One region of the Exiguobacterium sp. s130 genome, then DNA from elsewhere that is predicted to be linked to it. Evidence: riboswitches for the same ligand, from Rfam matches in the RefSeq annotation. Region 1 holds a riboswitch; each other region holds the start of a gene.

Region 1 (8,040 bases):
TGACGAGAGTACGACCTCCGGATCCTCGCCGCCAGCGACGCGCTCCGCGTATCGATTGCGAAAGGCGACGTCTTGATAGAGCGACGGTTCCGAGAAGCGAATCCCCGTCATCCCAATCTCCTCTCCTTGATACACGTATGGAATGCCAGGTAATGTATGCAACATCAAACCGAGTAGTTTCGCACTCTCGACTCGGTATCGTTCACTGCCGAAGCGGGTCACTTGTCGCGTATGATCGTGGTTGTTGAGAAACTGTGAATTGACGCCTAATGGGTATAAGACGTCATACCATCGTTTCTGAATTTCCTTGAATCGTAAAAGATCCATCGCCTCCATGTCGTCCGCGATTTCGAAGTGAAACAGCGTTCGAAGTTCTTCACGTTCTTCACTGACATATAACAGACCGTCTTCTGGACCGACGAACGGAATCTCACCGACCGTGAATAAATCTTTCCCGGCAAGGACGTTCGCATGCATTTCCTGAAGGAAGTCGTGCACACCTGGTTGATTCCCGAGATACGATAGATTAAACGGATTGACGACATCCTCAAGCGAACGTTTTTTGATCAAGTTGATGACGTCCATCCGGAAACCGTCAATCCCTTGAGCGATCCACCAGTTCATCATGTCGTAGATCGCTTGCCGGACAGCCGGTTGTTCCCAGTTTAAGTCCGGTTGTTCTTTCGCAAAAGAATGGAAATAATATTGTTCGCGCTCTTCACTCCACGTCCACGGGCTCGGCGCAAAGTAAGACCGCCAATTGTTCGGGGGCGTCTCTTTCGTTCCATCTTTCCAGATGTACCAATCATCCTTGTCGTGGATTCGGTCCCGCGACTGACGGAACCAGTCATGCTGGTCACTCGTATGATTGACGACCAAATCAAGAATTATCTTTAAGCCGCGTGCGTGAGCCGCTGTGATCAACTCTTGTAGATCGCCCATCGTCCCCGCCTTGTCCATGATCGTGTAATAATCGGCAATATCATAGCCATTATCGATGTCTGGAGAACGGTAACATGGATTTAACCAGACGATATCGACACCAAGCGATGCGATGTAATCTAGCTTGTCGATGACACCTCGCAAATCACCGATGCCGTCCCCATTCGAATCCTTAAAACTGCGCCAATAGACTTGATAGACGACTGCTTCTTTCCAGCTAGCTCGCTTCATCTCCTCACTCCTCTCCCTACTCTCTATTCCCGCTCCACATATCTGTACCTGTTTATTGGACGATTTTTTTGAATTTCAAAAAAGTTCTTTTCTTTTGACTGAATATTCGTTATCCTTGACGACAATACTACGAAGGAGGCACATATCCATGAAACATTTCGCTCCATCCATCGCCATCGATCGGCTTCCTGCTCCCGTTTTCGCTGAACTTGCGAACCGGATCGGTGCTGTGAAAGCTGCCGGACATGATGTCATTACCCTTGGTCAAGGAACACCCGATCAAACGACGCCCGTACATATTCTCGACGCCTTGAAACAGGCGATCGATGAGCCAACAAACCTTCAATATCCACCATTTCGTGGACATGATTTTCTAAAGCAAGCCGTCGCGAGCTTTTATGCGAACGAATTCGGCGTCACGATTGATCCGGCAACCGAGGTCGCAATTCTTCTCGGTAGTAAAGCCGGAATCGTCGCCTTACCACAAACGATCGTCAATCCTGGAGAAGGTGTCATCGTCCCGGATCCGGGGTACCCGGATTACCTGTCTGGAGCAGCACTTGCTGGTGCTTACCCGATTACACTTCCATTGCTTGAGAAAAATAACTTCCTGCCGGATTACAATTTACTTGATACGACAGATGTCGAGCGCGCCCGGATGTTGTTCCTCAATTACCCGAGTAATCCGACAGGTGCGACAGCGACAGCAGAAGCCTTCGAACAGACCGTTGCCTTCGCGGATGCCCATGATATTTGTGTCGTCCATGATTTAGCCTACGGCGGCATCAGCTTTGATGGTCCCACACGAAGCTTCTTGCAGACGGAAGGGGCGAAGGAGGTCGGAATCGAGTTGTTCTCACTCTCGAAACGCTTCAACATGTCTGGCTTCCGAATCGCTTTCGCGATCGGAAATCCGTCCGTCATCTCAAGCATCGAGACGTATCAGGAACATCTCTACGTCAGTGCCTTCACACCGATCCAACATGCAGCGACCGTTGCCCTGACGAGTGACCAAACATGTGTCCGTGAGTTAAGTAGCTTATACGAAACACGACGTAATGCCTTGTTCGCTAAACTCGATGCAATCGGTTGGAGCGGACCACGACCGGGCGGTTCCTTCTTCGTCTGGCTTCCGGTGCCTGAAGGATACACGTCCCAAAGCTTCACGGATCATCTGCTTGACGAAGCACACGTCGCCGTTACCCCTGGATCATTCTTCGGCGAATACGGCGAAGGCTACGTACGGATCAGCTTAATTGCTGACGTCGAACGGCTAGAGGAGGCCGTCGACCGAATTGGAACGCTCAACCTGTTCCGGACACCTGTTGCAGAATAATTCTGAAAAAACATTTGACAGATGGGAATCATTTCCGTTAAAGTAAATCCCAACAGCATAACTACTTATCGAGAGCGACCGAGGGATTAGGCCCAACGACGTCCGGCAACCACCTATCAGGAACGGTGCCACATCCTACAGAATGGATTCATTCTGAGAGATAAGTTACGAAATCTTACACTTTCGTCGCTTTTTCTGGTTGCTCTGCTACTAGGAAAAAGCGACTTTTTTGTATGAGGAGATGAGCAGATGATTGAATTCAAACAGATTACGAAACGGTTCGTCCGAGACCGGACCCCGATTTTTGCATTACGAGATGTCGATTTGACGATTCAAAAAGGAGAAATTTTTGGGATCATCGGTGAATCCGGTGCCGGTAAGAGTACGTTGCTTCGTCTGATCAACGGTCTCGAGCATCCGACACAAGGAACGGTAAAGGTCGACGGTGTCTCGCTCGGCGGGATGTCAAAAGCAGATTTGCGTCAACTTCGCTTGCGGACAGGAATGATCTTTCAGCATTTCCAATTGATCCAGTCGCGTAATGTCGCAGATAACATTGCTTTTGCACTGAAGGCTGCCGGCGTCAAACGAGCAGATTTTCCGGAACGGATCCGTGAACTCGTCTCGCTCGTCGGACTCGAAGGATTCGAGACGAACTTCCCGAGTCAGTTGAGCGGCGGACAGAAACAGCGCGTCGGGATTGCCCGGGCACTCGCGAATGATCCAACCGTCTTGTTATGTGACGAAGCGACCTCTGCCCTTGATCCGGTCACGACGCTGCAGATTTTAGATTTGTTGAAAGATTTGAATGAACGACTCGGATTGACGATCGTCCTCATCACGCATGAGATCGATGTCGTCAAACAGATTTGCCATCGTGTCGCGGTCATGTCTCAAGGGGAAGTCGTCGAAGTTGCCTCTACATACGATTTGTTCAGTCAAGCCAAACATCCGGTGACACAACATTACGTCGACACGGCACTCCAGATCGAGCTACCGGAACGCATCTTGCAAGCGACACCGGGAAAGATCATCCGCCTACAGTTCACGGGCGAGAAGACCGGTGAAAGTACGTTGTCGGAAGCCATCCGTCGATACGATATCTCGGTCAGCATCCTGCACGGAAAAGTCGATTACATCCAAGACGTCGCTTTTGGTGTCCTAATCGTCAGCTTGACGGGATCCTCCGATCAAATCGCACCTGCCCTCGACTGGCTCGCGACGGAACTTCATACACTCGAGGTGATTCAGGATGTGGCTTGATCGTATTCAAACAATGTTACCTGAGCTCTTGAAGGCGCTCGGTGAGACGGCGTGGATGGTCGGAATTTCACTTGCCTTCGCATTGGTCGTCGGGATTCCGCTCGGGATTCTCTTGTTCGTCACCGACCGCGGATTATTTTTTCAAAACCTTGCCGTCCGCCGTGTTCTTGACTTCGTCGTCAACATCGTCCGGTCCTTGCCGTTCATCATCTTGCTTGTTGCCCTCATTCCATTAACGAAATTTTTGCTTGATAATACGATTGGTCCAACAGCAGCATCCGTCAGCCTCAGTGTCGCAGCGATTCCGTTTCTCGCACGACTCGTCGAAACATCACTGCGTGAGATTCCACCTGGTTTGATCGAAGCAGCGGAAGCGTGCGGTGCGAAACCATTACGGATCATCGTCAGTATCCTTTTACCAGAAGCACTCCCTGGCATCATTCAGGGCATCACGCTAACGACGATCAGTTTGATCGGCTTCTCGGCGATGGCTGGGATCGTCGGCGGCGGAGGTGTCGGTGACCTCGCGATCCGCTTCGGCTATTATCGCTATGATAATCTCATCATGATCGTGACGATCGTCGTCCTCATCGTCATCGTCCAGAGCATTCAAGCACTTGGGAATCAACTGGCGCGAAAAACAGATAAACGCTAATCATACATACAAAGGGAGAGTGGAATCATGAAAAAACGATACGCCTTTTTAGCAACAGCCTTACTCGGTGCAGGAGTCCTCGCAGGATGTGGAGACAGCAGCGCTGATGAAAAAGACAAGACGATCAAGATCGGGGCGACAAGCGGTCCTTATAGCGATATGGTCAAACAAGCGATTCAACCACAACTTGAAAAGAAAGGCTACAAAGTCGAAATCGTCGAGTTCAGTGATTATATCCAACCGAACATCGCGCTCGGTAGCGGCAATATCGACGCTAACTTATTCCAACACTCGATTTACCTGAAGACATTCTCTAAAGAAAAAAATCTCGACCTAAAAGGACTCATCACCGTTCCGACGGCACCGATGGGACTATATAGTAAGACGGCGAAGACACTTGACGACGTCAAGACGGGCGCTGAAGTCGCGACACCGAACGATCCGACGAACCAGGCACGCGCGCTGAACCTCTTGGCAGAACAAGGCTGGATCGAACTGAAGCCAGATGTCGATCCACTGACCGTCTCAGAGAAAGATATCGTCAAAAATCCGAAGAAACTCGTCATCAAGCCGCTTGAAGCAGCGCAACTGCCACGTGCCATCGAAAGCGTTGATGTCTCAGCAGTTCCAGGGAACTTCGCTTTGGCTGCGAAATTCGATTTACTCGATGCGTTAGCACTCGAGACGATGGACGAGCAATACCGGAACCTCATTGCTGTCCAAACGAAAGATGCAGACTCACAAGTCGCGAAAGACCTGAAGACAGCTGTCGAATCCGATGCATTCAACACAGTCATCGAAAAATCATTCAAAGGCTTCAGCAAGCCTGAATGGGCAAACTGATAAAAAACAACCGGATTCCAAAGAGACAATCTCTTTGAAATCCGGTTGTTTTGTGTTAGAACCGATACCACATGAGTTCTTCATCATGATAGGTACCATCGATTTTCAACGCCCGCGGTTCAATCGCGTACGATTCGAATCCAAGCGACCGATACAAGGCTTTAGCGGCTTCATTCGTCCGAACGACCGAGAGATGAACCTGCTCGATCCAAGGACGTTCCTCTAATGCCCGTAATGCCTCTTGTACCAATTGCCGTCCGACCTGCTGTTTTCTGATGCTTGGAGTGACGTACATCGCAAATAAATTGGCTCGATGTCGCATCTTGTCCAGCTCGGAGCAGACAACGGTGACGACCCCAACGAGTTGCGCTTCATGAAACGCACCGAACGTCGCTGTCTGTTCGCTCTGAAACCGCGTAGCATACTGGTCGACCGGTCGATCTTTTTCCGCTTCATAATCGGAGCCGAACGCTTCCGGATGATTCTGTAATGCTTCTAATCGCAATGCTTTATAGAGTACTGCATCTTCTGGATTCAATCGACGGATTTCCAATCGCCCCACCTCCTGCCTTTAGTATAAAACAAACAATCTCATGAAAAAGAGAACGACATCGTGAAATGTCATCCTCTTTTTTACATACTTAAGGTGTTCGGAAATTAATCGTGAAGTACGGTGCGTTGTCACGAAATGCAACACCGACATCGGCTTGCTTGTACTCTTTTTTCAAGATATTTTCTCGGTGTCCTTGTGAATTCATTAGGCCCCAATGCGCCGCAAAGACGTTCGGATACCCCATCGAGAGGTTTTCGCCAGCATAGCTGAACGTGATTCCTCCGCGTTTCATCCGGTCGAACGGATCACGACCTTGTGGATCTGTATGCGAGAAGAAATTATGTTTCGCCATGTTTTCGCTGTGACCACGGGTGACCGGCTTCAATGCTGTGTACGGTGCTAACGGATTCAACTTATAATCAGCGCGTTCCCAGTTCATCAAGCGAAGCATCAGTTTCTCATCCGTCGTCCGTAGCGCATTTGACGATGTACCGTAGAAGCCTTTTTTCTTCGCTTCGACGTCTTTCGGAATCGCAAGTGTCGCTTTGACTTTATTGCCGTCATGTTGATCGAAAAAGTACGTCACATAGTTGCCTTTCTTCTCATAAACGGCGGCATGGTCCAGATTCAACATGTAGTTTGTGTTGCCTTTACGATAGGACTTCACTGCGGACCACCCCTTTTTCTTCAAGGAGGATTCCGTATCCTTATTCAATACTGCACCTTGTGTCGTCACACCGTTTTTGAAACGATATTTGCCGTAGTCCTTACCATCCTTCGTTAAGGCGACGAATTCTTCCGTTGAAGTCCGTCTGACTTCCCAGTCATATCCGGGATACTCACTGCTATATCGATCAATCAGCTTGCCGCCACTTTTCGGGTAATCGGCTTCTGCCTGTTCCATTGGAATGTTTTCGTAGCCGAAAAAGGCTACCGCTGCTACTCCGATGATCAACCATTTTTTCATGTCGTCGTTTCGCCTCCTTTAATCTCATTACCTTTATTTTAAAAGAAATTGTTTCCCCCGAACAGTCATCGGCTCTCATTTGTCTAAATCACATCTTCCGTCCACAAACCTGACACATTTCATGAGAACCCTCTTCCTTTAGTGAAATGCTTTCTTTTAAACGATTCTTGAAAACATTTAGTACAGAGACTAAAGTATATTCCCCTTTTCTTAAAATGTGTGAACATTCTTTTATTTCATTCTCAGCGAATTTTGGTTGCTCTCCTAATCTTGACTCGGTATCATTAAAATTCGTAAGCCAAACTTTCAATGCTTTTCCAAATAACATAATGATATGAAGGAGCTGACCTATGGTTTTACTGTATTTCATTTATGAATCCATTGCCTTTTTACCCATTCAACAATACTTATTCTCCGGCTGGATGATCCTTGTCGCCTTGACTGTATCCTTTAGCTTAGCCAATGCCCACGAAGATGTTCGTCTCAATCAACGACTTGGATTTGAAATACTCGTTCCAGGTTCCGGTATGTTGCTCTCAAAACAATTCATTCCTGGTCTCGCTATCATTCTATTATTGATCATCATTCACTTCACGTATATGTTCCGTGCCATCCCGTTACCCGTTGCCTTAATTTCCACACTCTCGATCAGTACACTCTCACTTCTTTTACTCTTTATCCCAGCACGCAAAAAAGCGGACCGTTAAGTCCGCTTTTTTGATTTTATTGGTATTTCGTTGTTTCAGCTAGTTTGTATTTGTTCGACAATTCAAGCCAGATCGTTTTGCCTTTGATTGTCTTCACTTGAATGTATGGACGCCCTTGAGACACGCGAAGTGCGAGCAATTCACCTTGTTGATCGGCGTGTGTTTCACTGGCTTTATCCCAGTTGCGACCCAATTTACGTTCAATGAAGATATGCTTCCCTTTTTGAACAGCACGCCAGATGCCGACTTCTGCTTTTCCTTTGACCGGTACTGCCGTTTGTGCACCTTGAATCGAGATGATGGCTGGATCGTGGTCACTCGCGCTACCGTCTGCTTCCATGTAATCCGAGTTGATGTTGACGATATCCGACGATGTATACGACTTCAAGTTATTCGAAATTAAGATATGGTCGAGCACTTGCGCATTTCCGTTGTAGACGTATGAGTAACGCTCAGATTTCGGAAGATCATCGACTGTGTTCCAGAGATTTTTCCCTTTCAGGATGTCTAACGTTTCTGAGAACTGGAAGTCGTTGAGGTCAC
Region 2 (8,040 bases), 180 kb from region 1:
GATTTTTCGTGCGACGATGTTGCCTGTCGTCTGTAAGCCTTGGACTAAGATAACGAGAATCCCGACCGTGATGATCATGACTTTCGTATCAAACCGTTGATAACCGTACGTAATTGCTAAGTCACCCAGTCCACCACCACCGATGGCACCTGCCATCGCCGACGCCCCGATCAAGCCGACTGTTGCAATCGTTAAGTTAAGGATTAGTGAACCGAGTGCTTCCGGCAGAAGGAAGCGGAAAATCGTTTGGAATGGCGTCGCCCCCATCGCTTCTGCTGCCTCAAGGACACCTTTGTCGACTTCAAGTAAGGAACTCTCGATCAGCCGCGCCATGTACGGTGCAGCGTAAAAGACGAGCGGAACGATTGCGGCTTCTGTTCCGATCGATGTCTGAACGATCAAGCGCGTCAACGGGATGATCGCAACAAGTAAGATGATGAACGGAATCGAGCGGAAAATATTGACGATACTGTTGAAGAACGTGAACAACGGAACATTTTCAAGTAACGCTCCTTTTCGCGTGACGACAAGCAGGATACCGAGTGGTAAGCCGATCAAGGTCGAGAACAAGAGCGAAACGGATACCATCGTCATCGTCTGCAAGAATGCTGTCCAGATATCACTGTAGTTAACTAGCATCAGCGAGCACCTCCTCAACGGTTACCTGCGCCTGATCGATGTAGTGTAACGCTCGTTTCACTTCTGTCGTCTCACCGATCAACTCGACGAGTAGTGTGCCGAACGGCGTCTCCTGCAACTCCGTGATGCTACCGTGCAGGATGTTGACATCGACGTCGAAGCGTTTTGCGACTTGCGATAAGAGTGGTTGTCCGGTGTGATGTCCAAGGAAGTGAATCTTATAGATTGGATTCGCATTCCGGGACTCGATCAACTGACGAATCGACGCTGGAATCTCGTCATGCATGACGGAGCGAACGAAATTTTTCGCTGTCTCAGTCTGCGGGTTTGAAAAGACATCAAAGACCGTTCCTGACTCGATCAACTTTCCAGCTTCAATGACGGCGACCCGGTCGCAAATCTCCCGGATGACGCCCATCTCGTGGGTGATCAAGAGAATCGTGATCCCGTACTCGGCATTGATCCGTTTTAATAACTGAAGAATATGATGTGTCGTTTGGGGATCAAGTGCTGACGTCGCTTCGTCACATAAAAGGACGGAAGGTTGCGTCGCGAGTGCCCGGGCGATACCAACGCGCTGTTTCTGCCCACCCGATAATTGATCCGGATAATGATCTGCTTTGTCCGCGAGATCGACGAATTCGAGTAACTCCGTCACCCGGCGGCGAATTTCGTCTTTCTTGACGCCTGCGAGAACGAGTGGTTTCGCGACATTCGTAAAGACCGTGTTCGCATTCAACAGATTGAAGTGCTGAAAGATCATCCCGATCCGTTGTTTTGCTTGGCGTAACTTTTTCGGAGACAGTTGCGTTAAATCTTCCCCATCGACCGTCACCGTTCCTGACGTCGGTCGTTCTAACAGATTGACGCAGCGGAGCAGTGAACTTTTTCCGGCACCGCTAAAACCGATGACCCCAAAGATTTCACCTTTTTCGATCGTCAGGTCGACACCGTCGAGCGCTGCAATCGTCTGATCTTTCGTGACGTACGTTTTTTTGACTTGATGAAATGCAATCATTCCGTTTTCCCCCTTCATTCAACAAAAAAGGTCCCTTCTTGAGAAACAAGAAGAGACCTGGATCCGCACAGTGGCAGAATCCACTCCACTCATCTCTCAGACATCTGTCTGATGGAATTGGCACAGTGCTCATAATGAGTCTGTTGCCGAGGTTTCGTAGGGCCAGTCCCTCCACCTCTCTGGATAAGTATTGCGGTATGAAATTCGTATGTGTGTTGTTGTGTTGTTGCTTATGTCGTAAAACTAATTTTTACATTACGGGTCGAACCTTTAAAAGTCAACCAACTTTTCAAAAATAATCCATTTGGCGCATATCGATGGATGAACAAGTTATGAGTTAGCTTACTGAACGGATCATGATTCGTCAAGAACGATTTGACAAGTCATTTTCGGTCGTGCTACCATCGTTTCAATGATTAATCCGACAATTCCAATATGATATTTATCAAGAGTGAACGAGAGACCTGGCTCTATGACTTCACGGCAACCTGCAATCTGTAAGGTGCTCCGACCAGCAAAGCGCGGCTTTGGATGATACGGTGAAAAACTCGTGGGCGTCCAAGCAGTGACGTCGACGAGTTTTTTTCATGAATGGAGGAAAAATAGTAATGATGAACTATCCTGTATTGACTGGTGCTGAAGCATTTTATCTTCAAGGTGGACCGATCGGCATTCTAATCTGTCATGGTTTTAACGCCACTCCGCAGAGTGTCCGGGACGTCGGTGAGGCATTTGCTGCCGAAGGTTTTACCGTCTATGCCCCGCGCTTACGTGGACATGGAACGAACGTCCGCGAGTTTGAACAATCGACTGCTCGATGTTGGAAGCAAAGCCTGCAAGACGGCTATGAACGTTTACAAGAAACATGCGATCAAGTCTTCGTCATCGGTCAATCGATGGGTGCGACGCTTGCGTTGTCGCTCGCTGCTGACGGCATTCCGTTTGCCGGCATCATTACGATCAATGCCGCACTCTCCGTTCCATCCTATGAAGCACTTTCGTTCGAGGACGGTCCACAGTATTTACCGGAAGGGGCACCGGACATTAAGCGAGCAGCCTTCGAAATCATTTATGACCTCGTTCCGAGCCGTTGTGCGTTCGAACTCGTCCGTCTAATGGATGAGACAAAAGGACGCCTCGGATCCATTCTCCTGCCGACATTGATTCTCTACTCGGCGACCGATCACGTCGTTCCGCCGTCGAGCTCGGATTATCTGCACCAGCACATCGGGACGAATGATAAACGAATCTACTGTCTCCTTAACTCGTACCACGTCGCGACCCTCGATCATGATCAGGATTTGATCGTGCGTGAGACGATTCGTTTCATCGAACGCTCGAGTCGTTTCTCACAGGAAACGGGATAAAAAAAAACAGCTATTCGTCTTCACTTAGAAGCGAACAGCTGTTACATCAAAGGACGACCATCATCGGTTCGTCTTTTTTGTTTATCCTTTTTGGTGTTGCATCGTTTGGAGCGGCTTCGGCTTTCCTGGCACTTCATGGCAGTGGCGGCACCGTGGCTCATACGATTCTGAAGCGCCGACTAAAATGATCGGATCATCATAGTTCGCTGGTTTTCCATCAATCAAACGTTGTGTCCGGGAAGCCGGATCGCCACATGAGAGACAGATCGCCTGAAGTTTCGTCACAAATTCTGCGCGCGCCAGTAATTCCGGCATCTTACCAAATGGCTCTGCCCGGAAATCCTGATCGAGTCCTGCACAAATGACGCGTTTTCCGTCTTGCGCAAGTGCTTCGATGACTTGAACGATCTCATCATCAAAGAATTGAACTTCATCAATTCCGACAATTTGTGTTTCTTCCGCTACTGCTGCATAGAGATCACGACTCGTCGCCATTGGAATCGCCACGACGGAATTTCCGATGTGAGAGACGACATGCTCTTCATGGTACCGGTCGTCGATTGCCGGCTTGAATACTTGAACGGGCAGTTTGCCGTACTGTGCCCGTCTGACACGACGAATCAACTCTTCCGATTTCCCGGAAAACATACTACCACAAATTACTTCGATCCAGCCGTACTGATTTATTACATGCATCATCGTCCGACACCGTCCTCTAAAAATAGTCACTTTAACGAGTATAGCTCGAAACGGTATTGAGAAAAAGGGTTGACTTCCGGAAATCAAAATTCATTTTTTCTTTACCTAGAATTTTTGTCCTTTCATTCCAACCTTCATCCATTTCCTGTACACTAAAGAAGAAGATTCTCGCGAAAGAAGGTGTCCCCGATTCATCATCTCTTACATGACATTCTGCACCAATATGGCGCCCTTGGTCTTTCCGTCCTTCTCGCAGGTGGTATCGTGGGATTGCCGGTTCCTGATGAGACCTTGCTCGTCCTGTCCGGTTTTTGGATGCATCAAGGCAATCTACCGCTGTTCGGTACGATTCTTGCCGCTTACGCTGGCAGTTGCATTGGAATGACGATTAGCTACGTGCTGGGCTTAAAACTCGGCATGCCCCTGTTGCATCGCGTCGGACCAAAGATGCGCATCTCAGAAAAACACATTCTCTCCGCTGAAGCCGGATTTCGTCGTTACGGCAAATCGGTCTTGATCATCGGTTACTACATACCTGGTCTTCGCCAACTCTCTGCCTTTTTTGCAGGTGTTTCAAAAATGCCGTTTCGCATTTTTGCGAGTTACGCGTATACAGGTGCTTTGATTTGGGTCAGTGTGTTCTTGGGCGCCGGCTACTTTGTTGGTCGTCATATCTCGTTCCATAAAGTCGTCGACTACATCTTGGCACATCCAGATGCCATGCCGTACTTGATCGGGATCGTCGGCGGGATCGCTTTCTCGTTCGTCTTAAAGACGTACCTTACGTACCGTTCGCAATTCAGTCTATACAAAAACAGCCTGCTTCCGTAATGGAGGCAGGCTGTTTTTTAAGAACCGGCAAGTAATTACTTGCGGCCGTATTTTTTGTTGAAGCGATCGACACGACCATCTGCCGCGTTGAACTTTTGACGACCTGTGTAGAATGGGTGCGAGTCTGAAGACACATCCACACGGATGAGTGGGTACTCGTTACCATCTTCCCAAGTGATCGTTTCGTTCGAAGAACGAGTAGAACCGCTTAAGAATTTGTACTCAGTCGTTGAATCCATAAATACTACTTTGTTGTAGTTAGGGTGAATTCCTTGTTTCATGGTTGATTTCTCTCCTTCCGCCCTGGTCCATTTGCTGAGCCAGAGTAAGTTACCTTCCTATACTAAACGATTTTTTTACGCGTCGCAATAGTTATTTTTCCGTCGTCGTTTCCTTCTTGACGGTACGCGGTTTAGCAGGTGCACGTCGGACCGTCTTCTTCTTTTCTTTCTCAAGTTCAGCAAAAAATTCTTCATTATTTTTCGTGTCGCGAATCTTACGCAGGAACGTATCGACGAACTCGTTCGACTCGTTCATCGTCCGACGAATCGTCCAGAGCGCATCGAGTTGCTCTTTTGGAAGCAAGAGTTCTTCCTTCCGCGTACCTGATTTGCGAATGTCGATTGCCGGGAAGATTCGGCGTTCCGACAGCTTACGATCGAGATGTAGCTCCATGTTTCCTGTTCCTTTGAATTCCTCATAGATGACATCATCCATGCGGGATCCCGTCTCGACGAGTGCCGTCGCAAGAATCGTCAAACTGCCACCATGTTCGATGTTTCGCGCCGCACCAAAGAACCGTTTTGGTTTGTGGAACGCTGCTGGGTCAATCCCCCCTGAAAGCGTCCGTCCGCTTTGCGGCACTGTTAAGTTATACGCACGAGTCAAACGCGTGATCGAATCCATCAAGATGACGACATCTTTTTTATGTTCGACAAGTCGCATCGCCCGTTCAAGGACAAGTTCAGAAATCCGGACATGGTTGTCAGGTGTTTCGTCGAACGTTGAACTGACGACATCTGCTCCCGGAACCGAACGCTCGATGTCAGTTACTTCCTCTGGTCGCTCATCGATCAATAGAATGATCAGCTCGACATCCGGATGATTCTCTTGAATCGAGTTCGCGATTTCTTTGAGGAGTGACGTCTTCCCTGCTTTTGGTGGTGCGACGATCAAACCGCGTTGTCCAAACCCAACCGGTGCAATCATATCCATGACACGAACCGATAAATGACGCGGCTCTGTCTCAAGACGCATTAAACGATCCGGATAGATCGGTGTCAGCGCCGGGAAGAATAAACGGTTACGCGCTGTATCCGGTGCTTCGCCGTTGACGGCTTCCACACTAAGTAACCCTTGGAAACGTTCGTTTTCCTTCGGTGGGCGTACTTTACCTGTGACGACATCACCATTACGTAGATTGAAGCGTCGGATTTGAGAAGCGGCGATATAGATATCTTCAGAGGATTGGGAATAATTGATAGGGCGAAGGAAGCCGAAGCCACCATCGTTTTGCATTTGTGGATTACCAGGGATGACTTCAAGTACCCCTTCGAGGAAATAAAGACCTGTTGATTCCGCCTGTGCTTTTAGAATCTTGAACATCAACTCACGCTTACGGGCTTCTCGATATTGCGGGACATTCTTCGTCTTTGCGATTTCATATAATTCTTTTAATGTCAGCTGACTCAATTGAGCCAAAGTATAGGAACGTTCAGGTTTATCTTTTTTATCAGTTGTTGGCATGTTCTTCACCTATTCTTTATAAATTCAACTGCATTCAGCATACTTCCATACATACATCAGGAGGTATGTAATTTCTTTCGTGAACTAAAGGTATCATATTTTTTTAAATTCGTCGTCCACAATCCTTTGCGTTTCTTACTTTGTAATATTCAAGGATATTATTTCAGTTATGTTACAAAAGCATCTATTTTGTCTTCTAACTGAAAAAACGTTTTTAAGGGCGCACATGCTAAGATATTCCTGCAGACAAAATTCTTACACAGTTGTAAGGTTCACTGCTTAATTACACACTTAATGATTTCATCATATAACTTACGGACGCAACACACTACATTAAAACGGAGGAATTCTTAACATGAAACGTTTTCTAGCATCGATCGCGACAGCAGCCTTAGTGGTTTCAGGTTTTACATCAGTGGGTACAGGTAAAGTTGAAGCAGCAACAGTCACGAAAGTCAAGATCACGGACAACGGTCTTCGTGTTCGGACAGCTCCTTCTACGAAAGCAAGCATCGTCGGGAAAGTCAACGCTGGTCAAGTCTTTACATACAAAGGCAAATCAGGCAGCTGGACAAAAATCTCATACGGCGGTAAAACACGTTATGTCTTCTCACAATACACAAAGACATACAAATCATCTTCAAGCGCTAAAAAATCAACAAGCACATCTTCTAAACGGACGAAAATCCTGAACGAAGCAGCAAAACATAAAGGTACACCATACGTATGGGGCGGAACAACGACTCGTGGATTCGACTGCTCTGGTTTCACAAGCTACGTTTACAAGAAAGCGGCTGGTAAAACATTGCCACGTACGTCTTCTTCACAATATTCTTCTTCTAAGAAAGTCCGCGTTTCAAGCGTACAACCAGGAGATCTTGTCTTCTTCTCACACGGTAGCGGCATTCAACACGTCGGGATCGCAACAAGCAAGTCAAGCATGGTTAACTCAGAAACAGGTGGCGTTAAATACTCAAGCTTCAAATCAGGGTACTGGGGTTCACGCCTTGTCGGCGCAGGATCTTACCTTTAATTCATCATCTCAAAGCGGTTGAGCATTGGCTCAATCGCTTTTTTTCATCTTATTCAATTCATAAGAAGGAAATAGGATGCATGTCTTCATCACAGGTGCTTCAAGAGGTCTTAGTCGTGAATTCGCTTATCTGTACGATAATGAAATCACGTCCTGCTCGTCAAACGTGAGACAATGCTCTTCAAAACGAAATTTCATGTCGAGCGATTTGGAGGCACTGCAATCTTCCCATACGATTTAACGAAGCGGAAAACGTTAGCACGTTTCCTTTTCCTCTAGGAGTTGAGGATGAACGTCTTGATTCCTAGAAACATAGCAAAAAGAGTTGGTGTTTCGGAAATTATCCGAAACACCAACTCTTTTTTATCGATCAAGTCCTCACGTATGAGTCCTTCTCTTTTACTTAATGACAAGCTTCGGTTTTTTCTTAAACGAGTGAATGCCTTCAACGAAACGAACCGTTCCTGATTTCGCACGCATGACGACAGAGTGTGTCTGACCGCCTTGTGCCGTGAACTGGACACCTTTCATCAACTCACTGTCCGTGACCCCTGTCGCAGCAAAGATACAGTCGTCTCCTGCGACGAGATCGTCCATCATGAGAATCTTCGATGGATCTTCGATGCCCATCTTCTTACAACGTTCAATCTCGGCATCGTCTGCTGGTAACAAGCGCCCTTGGAGCTCTCCACCGAGACACTTTAAGG
Region 3 (8,040 bases), 190 kb from region 1:
AGTTTTTGGTTGAGGAGGGAAAACGAGATGCGCCAAGAATTGGTTGAACTGCAATTTGCGATTGCCTACTATCAATCCCTTGAACGTTTGTCGCCAGAAGAATGGAATCTGCCGCTTGCCCTGAACAAGTGGACTGTCCTTGAGTGCGTCAGTCACCTCTATTTATGGGACCGGTTTTATTATGATCATGCCATCTCGAAGTTACCGGACGAACCGCTGACACTCGTCGAGACGGATTTTGATCAGTTCAATCGATTGGCGGTCGAGTATGCGCATCATATCGATCCGCTTGCCTTACTGAAGAAAGCGATCAGTGTCCGGCGTGATATCGTCGATCACCTCAATCGTCTGTCTGATGAGCAATTTGAAGCGACCTATGAGGATTTTCGACCGCAAGCCTTCGTCGAGTCGTTCGTCGTCCATGACGCCCATCATCAAGATCAGATCGACGGGACGCTCGCACGCTTGAAGCAGAAGTGATCCATCTGCTACTCTTGGAAGTGAGGTGATGAACATGACAACAACAGTCACGATGTACGGCTACCCGAAATGTAGTACGTGCGTCAAAGCAAAAAAAGCACTCGAACAACACGGTGTCGAAGTCGATTACAAACATATCGTCGAGGAAACACCATCTGCTGCAACGATTCAGGAACTTCATCAAAAGAGTGGAGAGCCACTGAAGAAATTCTTCAACACGAGCGGTCAATCATACCGTTCGCAAGGCATCAAGGACAAACTCCCTGAGTTATCAGAAGACGAGCAATACAAGTTGCTCGCAAGTGACGGCATGTTGTTGAAGCGTCCGATCGTTACAGATGGAAAAGAAGTCACGATCGGCTTCAAGGAAGAAATGTATCAAGGAAAATGGTATTAAGTTCAGAGTCGATTTTGGTATACTGAACACGTTAGTCCAAATTAGTCCACAGGGGGAATCGGAAATGAGTCAAGTAAAAGACAACTTACGCTATTCGGAAGAACATGAATGGGTCGAAGTATCAGGAAACAAGGCGCGCATCGGAATCACGGATTTCGCGCAACACGAACTCGGGGATATCGTCTTCGTCGAATTGCCTGAAGTCGGGGATACGATCACAGCAAACGAGCCATTCGGTTCAGTCGAGTCGGTCAAGACAGTCTCGGAATTATACGCACCGATCTCTGGTAAAGTCGTTGCCATCAACGAAAACCTTTCGGATTCCCCAGAACTCGTCAACGAGTCACCATTCGAAGGCGCTTGGATGGTCGACATCGAAATCGAAGATGCTTCACAAGTCGAGGCATTGATGGACGCTGCGGCGTACAAATCGATGATCAACGAGTAATACTTAACGAAAAGAGAGTGAACGAAGCGCTTGCGTTTCGTCCGCTCTCTTTTTTTTGTATACTGACGACAGATGCCACGAAGAAAGGAGCGACCGTCATGCAAGAGGTCACGACCGTCCCGGAAAACGGGCTATTGTATGTCTATGCACCGATGTGCGGGACATGCGCCATCGCGGAGCGTATGCTCGATATCGTCGAAGCGACGGAATCAGGTCAATCGATTCAGAAGGCGAATGGGAATTTCATTCCGGATTTCTTAGAAGAAGCCCGTGTCATGAGTGTTCCTGCGTTGTTGCGAATTGAAGAAAATCAAGTCGTAGAGCGACTTTATGCTTTCCAGTCCGTTCAAAACGTCTTTGCTTTCTGTCAAGAACGGTAAGAAAAGTCCGACTGGATTTTTCTTTTTGTTAAATTGTCGGAATATTTACAATAATCCGTTGACAACGACGAAATATGAATGGTATATTCATAACAACTTCTAGAAATGCATTATAGGAAGTCTAGCAGAGATGATCGTTCAATACGATTCAAGTCCTGAACCCTTTCTCCCATCCTAAGCCGGTGTATTGTTTCCCCTTAAGTCGTCCCCCAAAGACGAAGCGGTGCAATGAACGGGTGGTGGATCGAAAGGACCGATCAGGAAGTGAACGTAAGCTGGCGATCATGTCGAACAGGCGCCGTCCTCCACGCGGAAGAGCGAACAATTCCGAATGGAGCTGGGTTTTCCTTCGTAGCATTTCTAACCACATTATTCGTGTTGTCGGTTCGCCGGCAACGCCTTTTTTTGTTTTCTGGAAGTTTTTCGAGCCGGTCGCTTGCCAGGATGGAATCTCCTTGCTACAATGCGAATAAGGAAAATTACTTTAATTCATATCCGATTACTCGGAATTAACTGGTGAGATGGAGGACGACAAGGCATGACAGTACGTTTTATGGATGTTTTCACAGAATGGGCATCAACGTATGACGAGACAGTAACCGGACACGATCCGGAATATAAAGAGGTTTTTCGTCGATACGATGAGATTTTGGATACAGTAGCGGATAAAGCGCAGTCGCCGGTCATTGAATTCGGAGCAGGCACAGGGAACCTGACACAACGTCTTCTGGCACGTCACGACGCCGTACTCGCCGTCGAACCAAGTCCGGAGATGCGGGCAATCCTGACGGAAAAGATTCCGTCGCTTGATGTACAGGATGGTCACTTTCTCTCGTTCGAGGCGAAGGAAGCACGTAGTTTTGTTTCGACGTATGCGTTTCATCATCTAAAAGATGAGGAAAAGGGAGAAGCAATCGAACTGATGGCATCACATTTACCGGCAGACGGAAAAATCGTCTACGCGGATACGATGTTCGTCTCAGAAGAGGCACGCCTGCAAACGATTCGCGAAGCACGCGCTCAAGGGTTCGATGCGTTAGCGGACGATCTCGAACGCGAGTTTTACCCGTTGATTCCAGTCATGGAAGAATTGTTTACAGCACGGGGATTCACTGTTAACTTCACACAATACAATCACTTCGTCTGGCTCGTAGAAGCCGAGAAAATGGGGGAATAAATCATGGCACTTCAAAAAATGAACGTCGAAAGCTTTAACCTGGATCACACGAAAGTCAAAGCACCTTATATCCGTGTCGCGGGTTATAAAGAAGGTAAAGTCGACCAAGTCGTCAAATACGATATCCGTTTCACACAACCAAACGTTGAGCAAATGCCGATGCGTGCGATGCACACACTCGAGCACTTACTTGCTGAAAACATCCGCAACTACTCGGATGATGTCATCGATGTCTCGCCGATGGGATGCCAAACAGGTTTCTACATGGCGATGATGAACTTCGACTCTGTCGAAAAAATGAGCGAACTCGTTGAGAAGACGTTGAAAGACGTCCTTGCAGCAGAAGAGATTCCAGCGCAAAACGAAGTCCAATGTGGATTTGCGAGCGCACATGACCTCAAAGGAGCGAAGCACTATGCCGAGAAAATGCTTGCCGGTCGTGATGAATGGGACATCGTCTTCGGATGATCGCGAACAACGTCCGCGACCTCGTCGGAAACACACCACTCTACGAGATCACTTCATTCGATTTGCCTGCTGGTACGCGCATTTTGGCGAAGCTCGAATGGATGAACCCTGGGGGCAGCGTCAAAGACCGCCTTGGCATTCAACTCGTTGATGCAGCAATCGAAAACGGACATGTGACACCAGGCGGTACGATCATCGAGCCGACAGCCGGGAATACCGGCATCGGCTTGGCGCTTGCCGCTAAAAAATATGATCTTCAAGTCATCTGTGTCGTTCCGGAAAAATTCAGTCAGGAAAAACAGACGTTGATGCGGGCACTCGGCGCAACCGTCGTCAACACGCCGACTGAACTCGATATGCAAGGGGCTATCGACCGGGCAAAAGAACTCGGTCAGGAAATTCCGAACAGTTACGTTCCGTTACAATTCGAAAACGAAGAGAACCCAGTCACGTATCAGCGGACACTCGGTCCTGAGCTGATTGCGGACTTGCCGCACATCGACTGGTTCGTTGCCGGTTGTGGTTCAGGTGGTACGTTCGCCGGAACAGCGGACTTCTTAAAACAACGTCTCGGTACAAAAGCAGCGATCGTCGAACCGGAAGGCTCCGTCTTAAATGGTGGTCCAGCCGGTCCGCATAAGACAGAAGGCATTGGAACAGCGAAATGGCCAAGTCTCGTTCCGCGTGAACTCGTCGACGAGATTCATACGATTTCTGACCGCGATGCATTTGACGCGGTTCATACACTCGCTGCTCGCGAAGGATTACTCGTTGGTAGTTCAGCAGGTGCAGCGCTCGTTGCTGCGCTTGATATCGCGAAGCGTCACCCCGGCAGTACGATCGTCACCGTCTTCGCAGACAGTGCCGAACGCTACTTAAGCCAACAAATCTTTGAAAAGGTGGACGAAACTCATGCGTAAGAAGACAGCATTGATTCATGGAGGAACAGGTGTCGACCGGGCAACAGGAGCCGTCACACCTCCGATCTATCAAACAAGCACATACAAGCAGGATAAAATCGGTCAACTTAAGGACGGATACGAATACTCACGGACAGCGAACCCGACACGGACGAGCATCGAACGATTGATTGCGGATCTCGAGGGCGGCGCACGTGGTTTTGCCTTCGGTTCTGGGATGGCAGCGATCCATGCCGTCTTCCACTTGCTTGAGTCTGGCGACCACATCGTTATGACGGATGACGTCTACGGTGGTACGTTCCGCTTGATGCAACGCGTCTTACCAAAGTTCAACATTCAAGTGACATTCGTCGATACGACGGACCTTGCGGCAACGGAAGCAGCGATCCAAGACAACACGAAGATCGTCTACGTCGAAACACCGACGAACCCGTTATTGAAAGTAACGGACATCGCAGCGATCGCAACGATCGCCAAACGTCACGATCTTAAACTCGTCGTCGACAACACGTTCGCGACTCCATATCATCAACAACCACTCGCGCTCGGTGCAGACATCGTCTTGCACAGTGCGACGAAATACATCGGCGGACACTCGGACGTCGTCGCTGGACTTGTCGTCGTTAAAGATGATGTGCTCGGCGAAGAGTTGCATTTCATCCAAAACTCGACAGGCGGCGTGCTTGGACCGCAAGACAGCTTCTTGCTCGTCCGTGGTCTTCGTACGCTCGGTATCCGGATGGATGCAATCGAAGAGACAGCACATGATCTCGTTGCGTTCCTACAAGCGCAAGATATCGTCTCGAACATCTTCTACCCAGGACTTGCATCGCACCCTGGTCACGACATCCAAGCGAAACAAGCGACTGGATTTGGTGGGATGATCAGCTTTGATGTTGGTTCAGCAGCGAACGCAGAAAAACTCGTCGAGGCGACACATTTCTTCACACTCGCTGAGAGTCTTGGTGCCGTCGAGAGCCTGATTTCCGTTCCGGCACGGATGACGCACGCGTCGATCCCAGCAGAACGTCGGGCAGAACTCGGCATCACGGACGGTCTCGTCCGGATTTCAGTTGGACTTGAGGATGCGGAAGATTTGAAAGAAGACTTAACACGTGCTTTCACGTTCCTCGAAAAAGTTTCTGAAAAAACTGTTTGACAACAAAAATAACCCCTGCTAATATTCAGAATATATTCTACAAACTTAATACCGAAACTCTTATCGAGAGTGGTGGAGGGACTGGCCCGATGAAACCCGGCAACCGCGGATCTAATCCGAAGTGGTGCTAATTCCAGCAGACAAAAGTCTGGGAGATGAGAGCAAATGGTTTTGTGTACTGAAAAGTGCGCGCGTTTGCTCTAAAACGCGCGCACTTTTTTTATTTTAGGAGGGACAGTTGTGATTCGTTTACAAGACGTAGGAAAGATTTATCGCTCAAAGCGCGGAGCGGTCGAAGCTGTCGCGAATGTCGATCTGACAATCGAACGCGGTGAAATTTTTGGAATAATCGGTTATTCCGGAGCAGGGAAATCGACCTTGATCCGATTGTTGAATATGCTCGAAGCACCAACGAGTGGTTCGATCCAAATCGATGGTGTTGAGATGACATCACTAAAACCAAAGGAATTACGAGGCGTCCGTAAGAATGTCTCGATGGTCTTCCAACATTTCAACTTATTGTGGTCACGAACAGTTGAAGAGAACATCATGTTCCCACTCGAGCTCGGTGGCTTCCCGAAAGCACACCGCAAGGAACGGGTAGCGGAACTGATCCAACTCGTTGGTTTGGACGGACGCGAAAAAGCCTATCCGTCACAATTATCGGGTGGTCAAAAACAACGTGTCGGTATCGCTCGGGCACTGGCATCGAACCCGGACGTTCTCTTATGTGACGAGGCAACAAGTGCACTCGATCCGAAGACGACGGACTCAATCCTTGAGTTACTCGTCGACATCAACCAGAAACTAAAACTGACGATCGTCTTGATCACACACGAGATGCACGTCATTCAAAAAATCTGTCACCGGGTCGCTGTCATGGAAGCCGGTAAAATCGTCGAGCAAGGACCGGTTGCAGAAGTCTTCCGTCATCCGAAGCAAGCGATGACGAAGGAGTTTGTCAAACAATTGACGTCGCCGTCGGAAAACGAGTTGACGTTCGCGAAACTACGCGAACGGTACCCAACCGGAAAAATCGTTCAGTTGACGTTCGTCGGATCAACAGCGGAAAGCCCGATCCTCGCGGAAGTCATGAAGGATTCACCGGTCCTGTTTAATATCATCGGCGGAAACGTCGGTCAATCGCAGGAAGGGGCACTCGGTACACTGTTCATTCAGTTGATCGGGGAAACAGCAGCAACACAAGCGGTCATCACGAAGCTTCAAGCCAGTGATGTTGAAGTGGAGGTGGATCACCGATGATTTCATTCTTTGACAACCTAGACTGGGACATGGTGTGGGAAGCGACAGGCAGTACCGTTTATATGACGGCAATCGCTGGGGTTTCGACATTCGTCCTCGGTTTGATCATTGGTTTACTATTGTATGCGACAAACGAAGAATTATTGTTCAAGAATCGGGCGTTTTATTCAGTGTTGAGCTTGGTCGTCAACGTCTTCCGTTCGATTCCGTTCATCATCTTACTGATCTTATTGATTCCATTTACGACAGCGATCGTCGGTTCGTTCCTCGGACCAACGGCAGCATTACCGGCACTGATTTTCGGTGCTGCACCATTTTACGGTCGGATGGTTGAACTCGCGTTACGTGAAGTCGATAAAGGTGTCATCGAGGCAGCGGAATCGATGGGGGCGACGAAGTTCCAAATCATCTATAAAGTCTTAATCCCGGAAGCGTTGCCTGCCATCGTTTCTGGTATCACGGTCACACTCGTCTCACTTGTCGGTTATACGGCAATGGCCGGAGTAGTCGGCGGAGGTGGACTTGGGGACATGGCCTTCATCGAAGGATTCCAGCGTTCTCAAAACGATGTCATCGTCATTGCGACACTCTTAATCTTAGCGATCGTCTTCGTCATCCAAATCATTGGTGATTTGCTGATCCGTGCGATTGATAAACGTTAATTCAAATTTTATTCATATTGGAGGAATCATTCATGAAAGTTTGGAAAAAATTCGTAGGTACTGCCGCTGTATCCGTCTTAGCAATCAGCCTTGCTGCATGTGGTGAAAAATCATCAGGATCAGGTAGCGACGATAAAACACTCGTCATCGGTGCTTCAAACGTACCGCACGCTGAGATTCTTGAGCACGTCAAAAAAGAATACGAAGCAAAAGGTTACAAGCTTGAAATCAAGAAGTTCCAAGATTACGTACTTCCGAACAAAGCGCTCGCTTCAAAAGAAATCGATGCGAACTACTTCCAGCACGTACCGTATCTTGAGCAACAAGAGAAAGAAAACAAATCGTATAAGTTTGCGAACGCAGGTGGCGTCCACGTTGAACCACTCGGTATCTACTCGAAGAAATACAAGTCACTCGATAAGTTGCCAAACGGTGCAACGATCTTAACGAGCTCAAACGTCGCGGAACGCGGTCGTGTCTTGACGTTCCTTCAAAACGAAGGGTTGATCAAACTCAAAGACGGTAAAACGACAGATGCACAACTCGGCGATATCGCGGAGAACCCGAAGAAACTTAAGTTCAAAACGAACATCGAAGCATCGCTTCTTCCGCAAGCTTACAAAAACAATGAAGGCGACGCCGTCCTCATCAACACGAACTATGCGATCGATAACGGTCTGAACCCG
Region 4 (8,040 bases), 250 kb from region 1:
GATACGCCGGAAAATAATCGGAATCAGCATTTGATCCGTATCGTACGCAGAGCAAATCATATAGTGATGGCTGCAGGATGGATTTTCCTTGATGATACTCAAATAGTCGATATCCAGTGTAACGGCATTTACTCTCAAAAAGACTATCCCGTTCTTGATACCCGCCCCCAAGATGTTGTTCGACGAGTCCCCGTGCTTTTGCCTGAAGAATTGCTTCGTACTCAAGTCGCTGATTCGGGAACATCTTCGCTTCATCCCGCTTACAGCCGATCAAATGACCGTGGGCGTATTCTTTTCCAAGCAATACGAAGTATCCCCCAACCGCTTTTCCATCGATTTCCGCCATCAGTAATAAGGGCTCACAAAGTGGGGTCGTCTCCATCAATTGCTCAAAATACGTCGCGGTAAAATAATAATGAGCCGAGGCATTCTTCCGGTCCATCGTTTTATGATACAACGCTAAAAAAACAGGTAGATCGTCCCGTGTTCCTGTTCTGACGGTTAAGGGTGAAGCAAGCGATTTACGAATCATGCTTCTCGTCTTCTTATGAAATGTCTGCATGATATCTTCAAGTGAAGGACGCAAATCAATACTCGTCGTATGACGGATGAAGGAAACTTTTGTCCAGTCCTGCATAAACCGTTCATTACCTGTTAACGGATTAAAGCGGATCATTTCCGAGACGATCGATTCTTGCTCCGCCCACCTCTCAAAGGATAAACGAGCCTGCTGAATCTCGGACGCAGTCAGTTGACCGATGATTTCCGGTCCGCCATAGCCGTACGGTGTAATGAGATCTGAATAAGGCGTATCAAAAATACGACGCTTCAAAAAAGGATAAAACAGTGTTCCTGCATGACCTTCATAAAGAAATAATACCGCTTGCTCAGACGGTCTAGTGTTGAGCGTGACGTATTGGTGACTATAGAAGATATCAAGAGGCTGTTTCTGTACGTGTGTCGTCCAAGTTGCGGCATCTGTGATGAATTGACACCTTTCCATCCGTGCACCTCCAGTCAAAAAGAAGCAACGTTCATATGACCTTTCTTTTCAAGTTCTTGATTAGAAAGTACCCGTTTCTTTGCCGAAATATTCCATATTATTAAATGTTTGTTTTATAATTTTCGAACGAATGATGTAACAAAAGACAGCTGATCTATCATCCGCTGTCTCACAAGATAAAGCTCATGATGTAGTTTTAGGAATAGCACGAAGGAAGACAACTCCTGCTAACAGGATCAATCCAATTAAGGTCAAGAAAACTGCTGACATACCTGATAAATCGTAGATCAAACCTCCAACTGTCGGACTGATCATCCGCCCTGCTGAAGCAGCGATATTAACGTATCCTTGGAATTCTCCTTCTTTTCCGATTGGCGCAAGTCGCGCCGCCATTGCAGGAACCGCTGGCCAGATGAACATCTCACCGATTGTCAGAATGATCATCGCCATGAGGAACATCTTGAAGCCGCCTGCAAACGGAACAATCAGATAAGAGAGAAGGAATATCCCTGTCCCGGTCATCAGTTGGCGTTTCAAATCATCTCCAAACCAACGAAGAATTGGTGTTAATAAAGGTTGTGCGAACACGATAAGCGCTCCATTGATTGTCCAAAGAATCGAGTACTCGGAAATCGTGACACCGAGCGATTTCGTATGGACAGCAAAGGTCCCTTGCCATTGCACATAAACGAACCAAAGTAATGCATAACCGATCGAAACGAGCAACATCGTCCGTGCGGATCCGCGCGAAAGTGGCGTGCGTGTCGTTTCGATCTCGTCATGTGCCGCATGCATCCGCGCTGGCGCCTGAATCCAGGACAAACCGACAAACAAAATGATGGCAAAGACGATATAGAGAACGAGATTGGCGATGAAGATGTACTGAATCGAAAAAGCAGCAATTTGACCACTAACAGCTGTCCCGAGGGCTACACCGACGTTTTGCGCGACATAGATCGCATTAAAGGCGCGGCGTCCGCCTTCCGGCCAGATGACGCCCGTCATTGCGTAGATCGTCGGGAAAACCATACCACCGACGAATCCAATCAATCCAAGCATCGCGACGTATCCAATATACGTCTGATGAAATAGCAACAAGCCGACGGAAGACAGGACAAGTCCGATGACACTGATGACAAGCGTCTTCTTTCCGCCGAGTCGGTCAAACGCTTTTCCGCCTAAGTAGTTCCCAACGATTGCTAAGGCTGAGTTGACGAATAACGCCATTCCGGCTTTTGTCATCGACTCCCCTAAATATTCATGAATATATAATGTATTGAACGGCCATAAAAAAGAGGATCCCGTCGTATTGATGGCCATCGCAAGGACGAGGATCCAGACCGCTTTTGGTAATTTTGGCATACCTTTGGTCCTCCTATTTCATTCTCAACCTTGCCACTTTACGCAATCCCTCCCCCGCCTGTCAAGCCACTTCACTTTTCGTCAATGACTCAAAAGATGGTATAATGCAGGAGGAATCATACATACGATGATCATGTATAAAGAGAAAAACAGCCCATAGGAACAGGAGTCTATGCCATGTCACTTGCCCGTGTACTACCTTATACGAAACAATTACTGGAGTCCGTCATCGAACCTGGTGACTGCGTCGTCGATATGACTGCCGGAAATGGACATGATACGCAGTTCTTAGCAGAATGCGTCGGTCCAGAAGGTAGAGTCCTTGCGTTCGACGTCCAAGCTCAAGCCATCGAGGAATCGACACGACGTCTCGACGAAGCCGGAATGTTAGAACGCGTCGATCTTTATCACGAAAGTCACATCCATGTTGGTGCGCGTCTTTCGGACGAACGACGGCCTGTTCGTGCCGGCGTCTTCAATCTCGGATACTTGCCTGGAAGTGATAAATCGATCACGACGACAGGTGAAGAGACGCTTGAAGCACTCGACGCTCTCCTCCCGGTACTTGCACCTGGTGGTCTTGTCGTCCTTGTCGTCTATCACGGTCATCTTGAAGGAAAACGGGAACGCGATGCTGTCCTAGATTACGTCACAGCCCTTGATCAGCAAGGTTATGCCGTTCTTCAGTACCGCTTCTTGAATCAACAGAATCATCCACCGTTCATCATCGCGATCGAGAAAAAAGTGCGCTGACAGTAGAAATAAAGAAGTGATGGCTTCCGCTATGGAAACCATCACTTTTTTCATTCTTCGACTAATTTAAAAAACAACAATAATTTTTCCGCAAACCGTGTATTCAACCGTTCAAAGCTGAAATGCGGGAAACCGTGTAGACGTTGTAAGTAAATCTGATCGCCACCCATTTTCCGACATACTTCGAGTGTCAGTTTGACGTCTGCGAACTGATCGTCTGGTGCATAAAAACAAGCCAAGTTTACACGAGGCAGTTTTTTTCGTTCCTCGTCATGTACGACGATCTCTTCTTCGATTTCCCGGTACTGCGCATACGTCAGTTCACCGATGCGAACGGTATCTTCCGTACTTTGACCAAACGGCAACGTACCGAGTGGCGCATCGGGACGGAAACGATCAAACGCACTCGCGAAGACTTGTTTGACACCTCCGAGTTGTTTCGACGGATGCCAATCAAACAATGGTGAAACGAATGCAAGACTTGCGACTGGTAGTTCATATTCTTGCAATAGACGATTGACGACGAGTGCGCCCATGCTACAGGCGATGATATGAATCGGTAGCTTTCGTTTTCCTGCTTCGCGTAATGCTTCTTTTAACAGTTGACCGTGCTCTTCAAACGAAATGCGACGTGGTGCGTCGACGAGTAACACTTCATACTCTCTTTCGAGTACTCGAATCAAAGCTTCACTCGGACGGGCACGCAGTTGTAACGGATAGACTAATACGATGATTCCTGTTGGTTGTTCAACCACAAACTCACCTCTTCACTTCATAATTCCATTTCACGATACCTTATTTCAAACGCAAACGAAACCGTCCCGAGACGGATTTCACGAGGCAACATGGCGAAGACGAACGACTGATTCCGCTTGCCCAAACACTTCTTCCGTCATCTCACTAAGTTCTTCAAAACCAAATGAGGTCAGGAATTGACGCGCTTTATAGTTACGTGCTTCCACGTAGACTTCGAGTGGGACGGCTCCTTGTCGTTCGAGTTCACGAATCAGACGTCTTCCGATTCCGTTTTGCTGATATTCCGGCAGGACGTAAAGCCGAATGATCTCCCATGTTCCTTCGACATCAACAGCATGAATGAAACCGACGATTTCCTCGTCGATGATTCCGACATAAAAATACTCTCCCCGTGCTTCTTCCGCTGTCAGGATCGCACGAACGACTTCTTCTTGCGGATACGCCTCCTGCACGAAATGCGCTTTCGAACGTTCGGAATAGATTTCTTCATACGTATCCATCCAAGATGTGATAGCAATGTCATGAATACGTCCTGCATCAGCTGGAATAGCTTCGCGTATTTCCATAATCGGAACCCCCCTTTATACTCATACAAATCGACTCATGTACTTTTACCCTTTTCTAGAAAAAACATTCGTTTCCTGCAAAGTTCCGCGGAAACAAAAAAGCCCGAAAACCCAAGTAGGATTTCCGGACTTTTTGATTATGCGAAACGTTTTGCTTGTTCTTCAAGAACTGCTGCTTTATCTGTTTGCTCCCATGGAAGCTCAACATCTGTACGACCGAAGTGACCGTATGCAGCTGTTTGACGATAGATCGGACGACGGAGATCAAGCATGTTGATGATTCCAGCCGGACGAAGATCGAAGTTTTCAGCAACCAATTCGACGAGTTGTGTTTCAGGAAGTTTTCCTGTGCCGAATGTATCAACCGCGATTGATACTGGGTGTGCGACACCGATTGCGTAAGCGAGTTGAACTTCTGCTTTGTCTGCAAGACCTGCAGCAACGAGGTTCTTCGCGACGTAACGTGCTGCGTATGCAGCTGAACGGTCGACTTTTGTTGGATCTTTACCTGAGAATGCTCCACCGCCGTGGCGTGCGTATCCACCATACGTATCAACGATGATCTTACGACCAGTCAATCCAGCATCTCCTTGTGGTCCGCCAATGACGAAACGACCAGTTGGGTTGATGAAGAATTTCGTTGCTGCGTCGATGTATTCAGCCGGGATGACTGGTGTGATGACGTGTTCTTTTAAATCAGCTTGGATTTGCTCAAGCGTAACTTCTTCCGCATGTTGTGTCGAGATGACGATCGTATCGACACGAACCGGCTCGTTGTTCTCGTTGTATTCGACCGTGACTTGTGTTTTTCCGTCCGGACGAAGGTAGTCGAGTTGACCGTTTTTACGCACTTCTGCCAAACGGCGTGCGAGACGGTGCGAAAGCGAAATTGGAAGTGGCATGAGTTCTGGTGTTTCTTTCGTTGCGTAACCGAACATAAGACCTTGGTCTCCTGCACCGATTGCATCGATTTCTGCATCAGACATGCTACCTTCACGTGCTTCAAGCGCTTGGTCGACACCAAGAGCGATATCTGCTGATTGCTCATCGATCGATGTCAATACAGCACATGTATCCGCATCGAAACCGTATTTCGCGCGTGTGTAGCCGATTTCACGAATCGTTTCACGAACGACTTTTGGAATGTCGACGTAAGTGGATGTCGTGATCTCACCTGCAACGAGAACGAGACCTGTTGTAACAGAAGTTTCTGCCGCAACACGTGCGTTTGGATCCGCTGCAAGAATCGCATCGAGGATTGAATCCGAAATTTGGTCACAGATTTTATCTGGATGACCTTCAGTGACTGACTCCGACGTGAATAGTCGGCGATTAAGGTTTGTCATGTATGACCCTCCCAAAAAAGAATTTGACGGTGTACTCATTTCCCCTAGTTGAGTGGGACGGTAAAATGAAAAAAACCTTTCCAAGTCCAAAAAATGGTCAGGGAAAGGTTGTGCGTTCTTCCTTTACCCTCTTATCGTTCGAAGTGTTTACTTCGCTTCAGGAGAGCACCTTTTCCCTCATTAATATATGAATTAATGTAGGACGGTTGCCGGGTTTCTTCGGGCCTTGTTCCCTCCACCTGCTCAGAATAAGAGTATCCGTTACGAATTACATGATATAAAGTTGTACCTACTCTGTCAAGCAAGGTTTCAAATTCTAGTCGAAACTTTTTAAAAGAGATGTTAAACTATTAATGCTGAAAGCGTTTCCAGATAAATAGAAATCAGCACCAGAAAATGATTGCGCTCTCTTTAGTATGTCATATATAATAAATGTGTCATACTAAATTCAGTGAGCCAAAACCAACGTAGGGGAAAGGTGGGGTCAGGATGCCGATGACGGTCCTGAATATCGAAGAACTACTCAAGAAAGAGCATGTGTTCAAACAACTATCTGTTGCTGAACTTGTCGAACATGCGATTCGAAACGAAGAAGGTGTCCTTACTGAGAACGGCGCACTATCTGTAGAAACGGGGAAATTTACAGGTCGTTCACCAAAAGATAAGTTCATCGTCCGTGATTCTTCCTGCGAGTCTCACATTGATTGGGGTCATGTTAACCAACCGATGGATGGAGACAAATTTGAACAATTGTTACAAAAGGTTCTTCGTTACATGAACGAAGCCGATCAGCTCTACTACACAGAAGCTGCTGCTGGGGCAGATACGCACTTCACCCTTCCGGTTCGTGTGCTCACACAATACGCTTGGCATAACCTGTTTGCCAAACAACTCTTTTTACGCGAGTATCCTGAAGTGGCTGCCTTCGAACCGTTCACGGTCGTCTACGCGCCACATTTCAAAGCAGATCCTACCGTTGACGGAACGAATTCCGAGACATTCATCGCCATGTCGTTTGAACACCGGATCGTCTTGATCGGTGGAACCGAATATGCGGGCGAAATCAAAAAATCGATTTTTTCCGTCATGAACTACCTCTTACCACAAGAAAATGTCCTTTCGATGCACTGTTCAGCAAACGTCGGACACGAAGGCGACGTCGCCTTGTTCTTCGGTCTATCCGGTACTGGTAAGACCACCCTGTCAGCAGACGATAGCCGTCAATTGATCGGTGACGATGAGCATGGTTGGTCGCATGACGGCGTCTTCAACATTGAAGGTGGATGTTATGCGAAGACGGTCAATCTGTCACGCGAAAAAGAACCGCAAATTTTTGATGCGATCCGTTTCGGAACTGTCCTTGAAAACGTCGTGCTCGATGAATCTCGTCATCCTGATTACGATGACACATCGTTGACTGAAAATACACGTGCTGCTTATCCGATCACAGCGATCGATAACATCGCTGTCCCATCACGGGCTGGTCATCCGAAGACGATTGTCTTCTTGACGGCTGATGCGTATGGCGTCTTGCCTCCGATCAGTAAGTTGACGAAAGAACAAGCGATGTATCATTTCCTATCAGGTTATACATCAAAACTTGCTGGAACAGAGCGTGGTATCACGGAACCGGAAGCAACGTTCTCGACATGCTTCGGTTCACCGTTTCTTCCACTGATACCTGAAAAGTATGCGACGATGCTCGGAGAACTGATTGATCGTCACGGTGTGACCGTTTATCTCGTCAACACAGGCTGGACAGGCGGTGCTTACGGGACAGGTAGTCGAATGAAGCTATCGTATACACGGACGATGGTCAACGCTGCCGTCAACGGAACACTTGCAACGATTCCAACAGAAGAGCACCCAATTTTCGGACTTCATATGCCACTTGAAGTTCCTGGTGTTCCAAGTGAATTACTCAATCCGGTACGCGTCTGGTCAAATCCTGACGAATACAACACACAAGCGCGTTCGCTTGCTGAGAAATTCCAACATAATTTCCTTCGTTTCGAAAGTGCGACGGATGCGATCAAGTCAGCAGGTCCATGTCTATAAAAAAAGAGCCTCAGGGCTCTTTTTTTTATAGAATGGCATCTGTCTCTTCTTGAAGATGCATCTCTTTTTGCATAAGCCACTCCTGACTTTCCGTCAGTAACGCATATGCTCGCGGAAGTGATACACCTAACCGTTGACTGAGCAATTCGAACTGTTCGAAATCACCGCGATCTGCGCTGATCGCAAGCACTAGACA

What was found. Region 1 has a riboswitch for S-adenosylmethionine ahead of HZS85_RS01235 (methionine ABC transporter ATP-binding protein). Riboswitches for the same ligand answer to the same signal wherever they lie in the genome.
Region 2: it holds a riboswitch for S-adenosylmethionine, as region 1 does, so the genes downstream of both, HZS85_RS00410 (methionine ABC transporter ATP-binding protein) here and HZS85_RS01235 (methionine ABC transporter ATP-binding protein) in region 1, are expected to answer to the same signal.
Region 3: it holds a riboswitch for S-adenosylmethionine, as region 1 does, so the genes downstream of both, HZS85_RS02210 (methionine ABC transporter ATP-binding protein) here and HZS85_RS01235 (methionine ABC transporter ATP-binding protein) in region 1, are expected to answer to the same signal.
Region 4: it holds a riboswitch for S-adenosylmethionine, as region 1 does, so the genes downstream of both, metK (methionine adenosyltransferase) here and HZS85_RS01235 (methionine ABC transporter ATP-binding protein) in region 1, are expected to answer to the same signal.

The regions. Positions count from the first base shown of each region.
Region 1 is NZ_JACSNI010000001.1:243,244-251,283, reverse strand. It holds gene HZS85_RS01245 (alpha-glucosidase) at 1-1,173, opposite strand, end outside; gene HZS85_RS01240 (aminotransferase class I/II-fold pyridoxal phosphate-dependent enzyme) at 1,322-2,509, shown strand; SAM riboswitch class I at 2,572-2,676, shown strand; gene HZS85_RS01235 (methionine ABC transporter ATP-binding protein) at 2,759-3,772, shown strand; gene HZS85_RS01230 (methionine ABC transporter permease) at 3,762-4,427, shown strand; gene HZS85_RS01225 (MetQ/NlpA family ABC transporter substrate-binding protein) at 4,455-5,270, shown strand; gene HZS85_RS01220 (GNAT family N-acetyltransferase) at 5,326-5,823, opposite strand; gene HZS85_RS01215 (CAP domain-containing protein) at 5,912-6,790, opposite strand; gene HZS85_RS01210 (hypothetical protein) at 7,141-7,497, shown strand; gene HZS85_RS01205 (FN3 associated domain-containing protein) at 7,514-8,040, opposite strand, start outside.
Region 2 is NZ_JACSNI010000001.1:66,189-74,228, reverse strand. It holds gene HZS85_RS00415 (methionine ABC transporter permease) at 1-639, opposite strand, end outside; gene HZS85_RS00410 (methionine ABC transporter ATP-binding protein) at 629-1,657, opposite strand; SAM riboswitch class I at 1,744-1,847, opposite strand; SAM riboswitch class I at 2,097-2,198, shown strand; gene HZS85_RS00405 (alpha/beta hydrolase) at 2,266-3,024, shown strand; gene HZS85_RS00400 (thymidine kinase) at 3,106-3,720, opposite strand; gene HZS85_RS00395 (DedA family protein) at 3,904-4,554, shown strand; gene HZS85_RS00390 (type B 50S ribosomal protein L31) at 4,590-4,835, opposite strand; gene rho (transcription termination factor Rho) at 4,927-6,300, opposite strand; gene HZS85_RS00380 (C40 family peptidase) at 6,656-7,333, shown strand; gene glpX (class II fructose-bisphosphatase) at 7,733-8,040, opposite strand, start outside.
Region 3 is NZ_JACSNI010000001.1:434,343-442,382, forward strand. It holds gene HZS85_RS02170 (DinB family protein) at 28-480, shown strand; gene HZS85_RS02175 (arsenate reductase family protein) at 515-877, shown strand; gene gcvH (glycine cleavage system protein GcvH) at 942-1,325, shown strand; gene HZS85_RS02185 (thioredoxin family protein) at 1,424-1,705, shown strand; gene HZS85_RS02190 (class I SAM-dependent methyltransferase) at 2,244-2,882, shown strand; gene HZS85_RS02195 (S-ribosylhomocysteine lyase) at 2,886-3,350, shown strand; gene HZS85_RS02200 (PLP-dependent cysteine synthase family protein) at 3,347-4,270, shown strand; gene HZS85_RS02205 (bifunctional cystathionine gamma-lyase/homocysteine desulfhydrase) at 4,263-5,429, shown strand; SAM riboswitch class I at 5,487-5,591, shown strand; gene HZS85_RS02210 (methionine ABC transporter ATP-binding protein) at 5,670-6,692, shown strand; gene HZS85_RS02215 (methionine ABC transporter permease) at 6,689-7,354, shown strand; gene HZS85_RS02220 (MetQ/NlpA family ABC transporter substrate-binding protein) at 7,387-8,040, shown strand, end outside.
Region 4 is NZ_JACSNI010000001.1:492,328-500,367, reverse strand. It holds gene HZS85_RS02515 (peptidoglycan bridge formation glycyltransferase FemA/FemB family protein) at 1-1,003, opposite strand, end outside; gene HZS85_RS02510 (MDR family MFS transporter) at 1,187-2,365, opposite strand; gene mnmM (tRNA 5-(aminomethyl)-2-thiouridylate-methyltransferase MnmM) at 2,522-3,118, shown strand; gene HZS85_RS02500 (serine aminopeptidase domain-containing protein) at 3,169-3,873, opposite strand; gene HZS85_RS02495 (GNAT family N-acetyltransferase) at 3,952-4,440, opposite strand; gene metK (methionine adenosyltransferase) at 4,578-5,786, opposite strand; SAM riboswitch class I at 5,915-6,041, opposite strand; gene pckA (phosphoenolpyruvate carboxykinase (ATP)) at 6,276-7,844, shown strand; gene HZS85_RS02480 (EAL and HDOD domain-containing protein) at 7,870-8,040, opposite strand, start outside.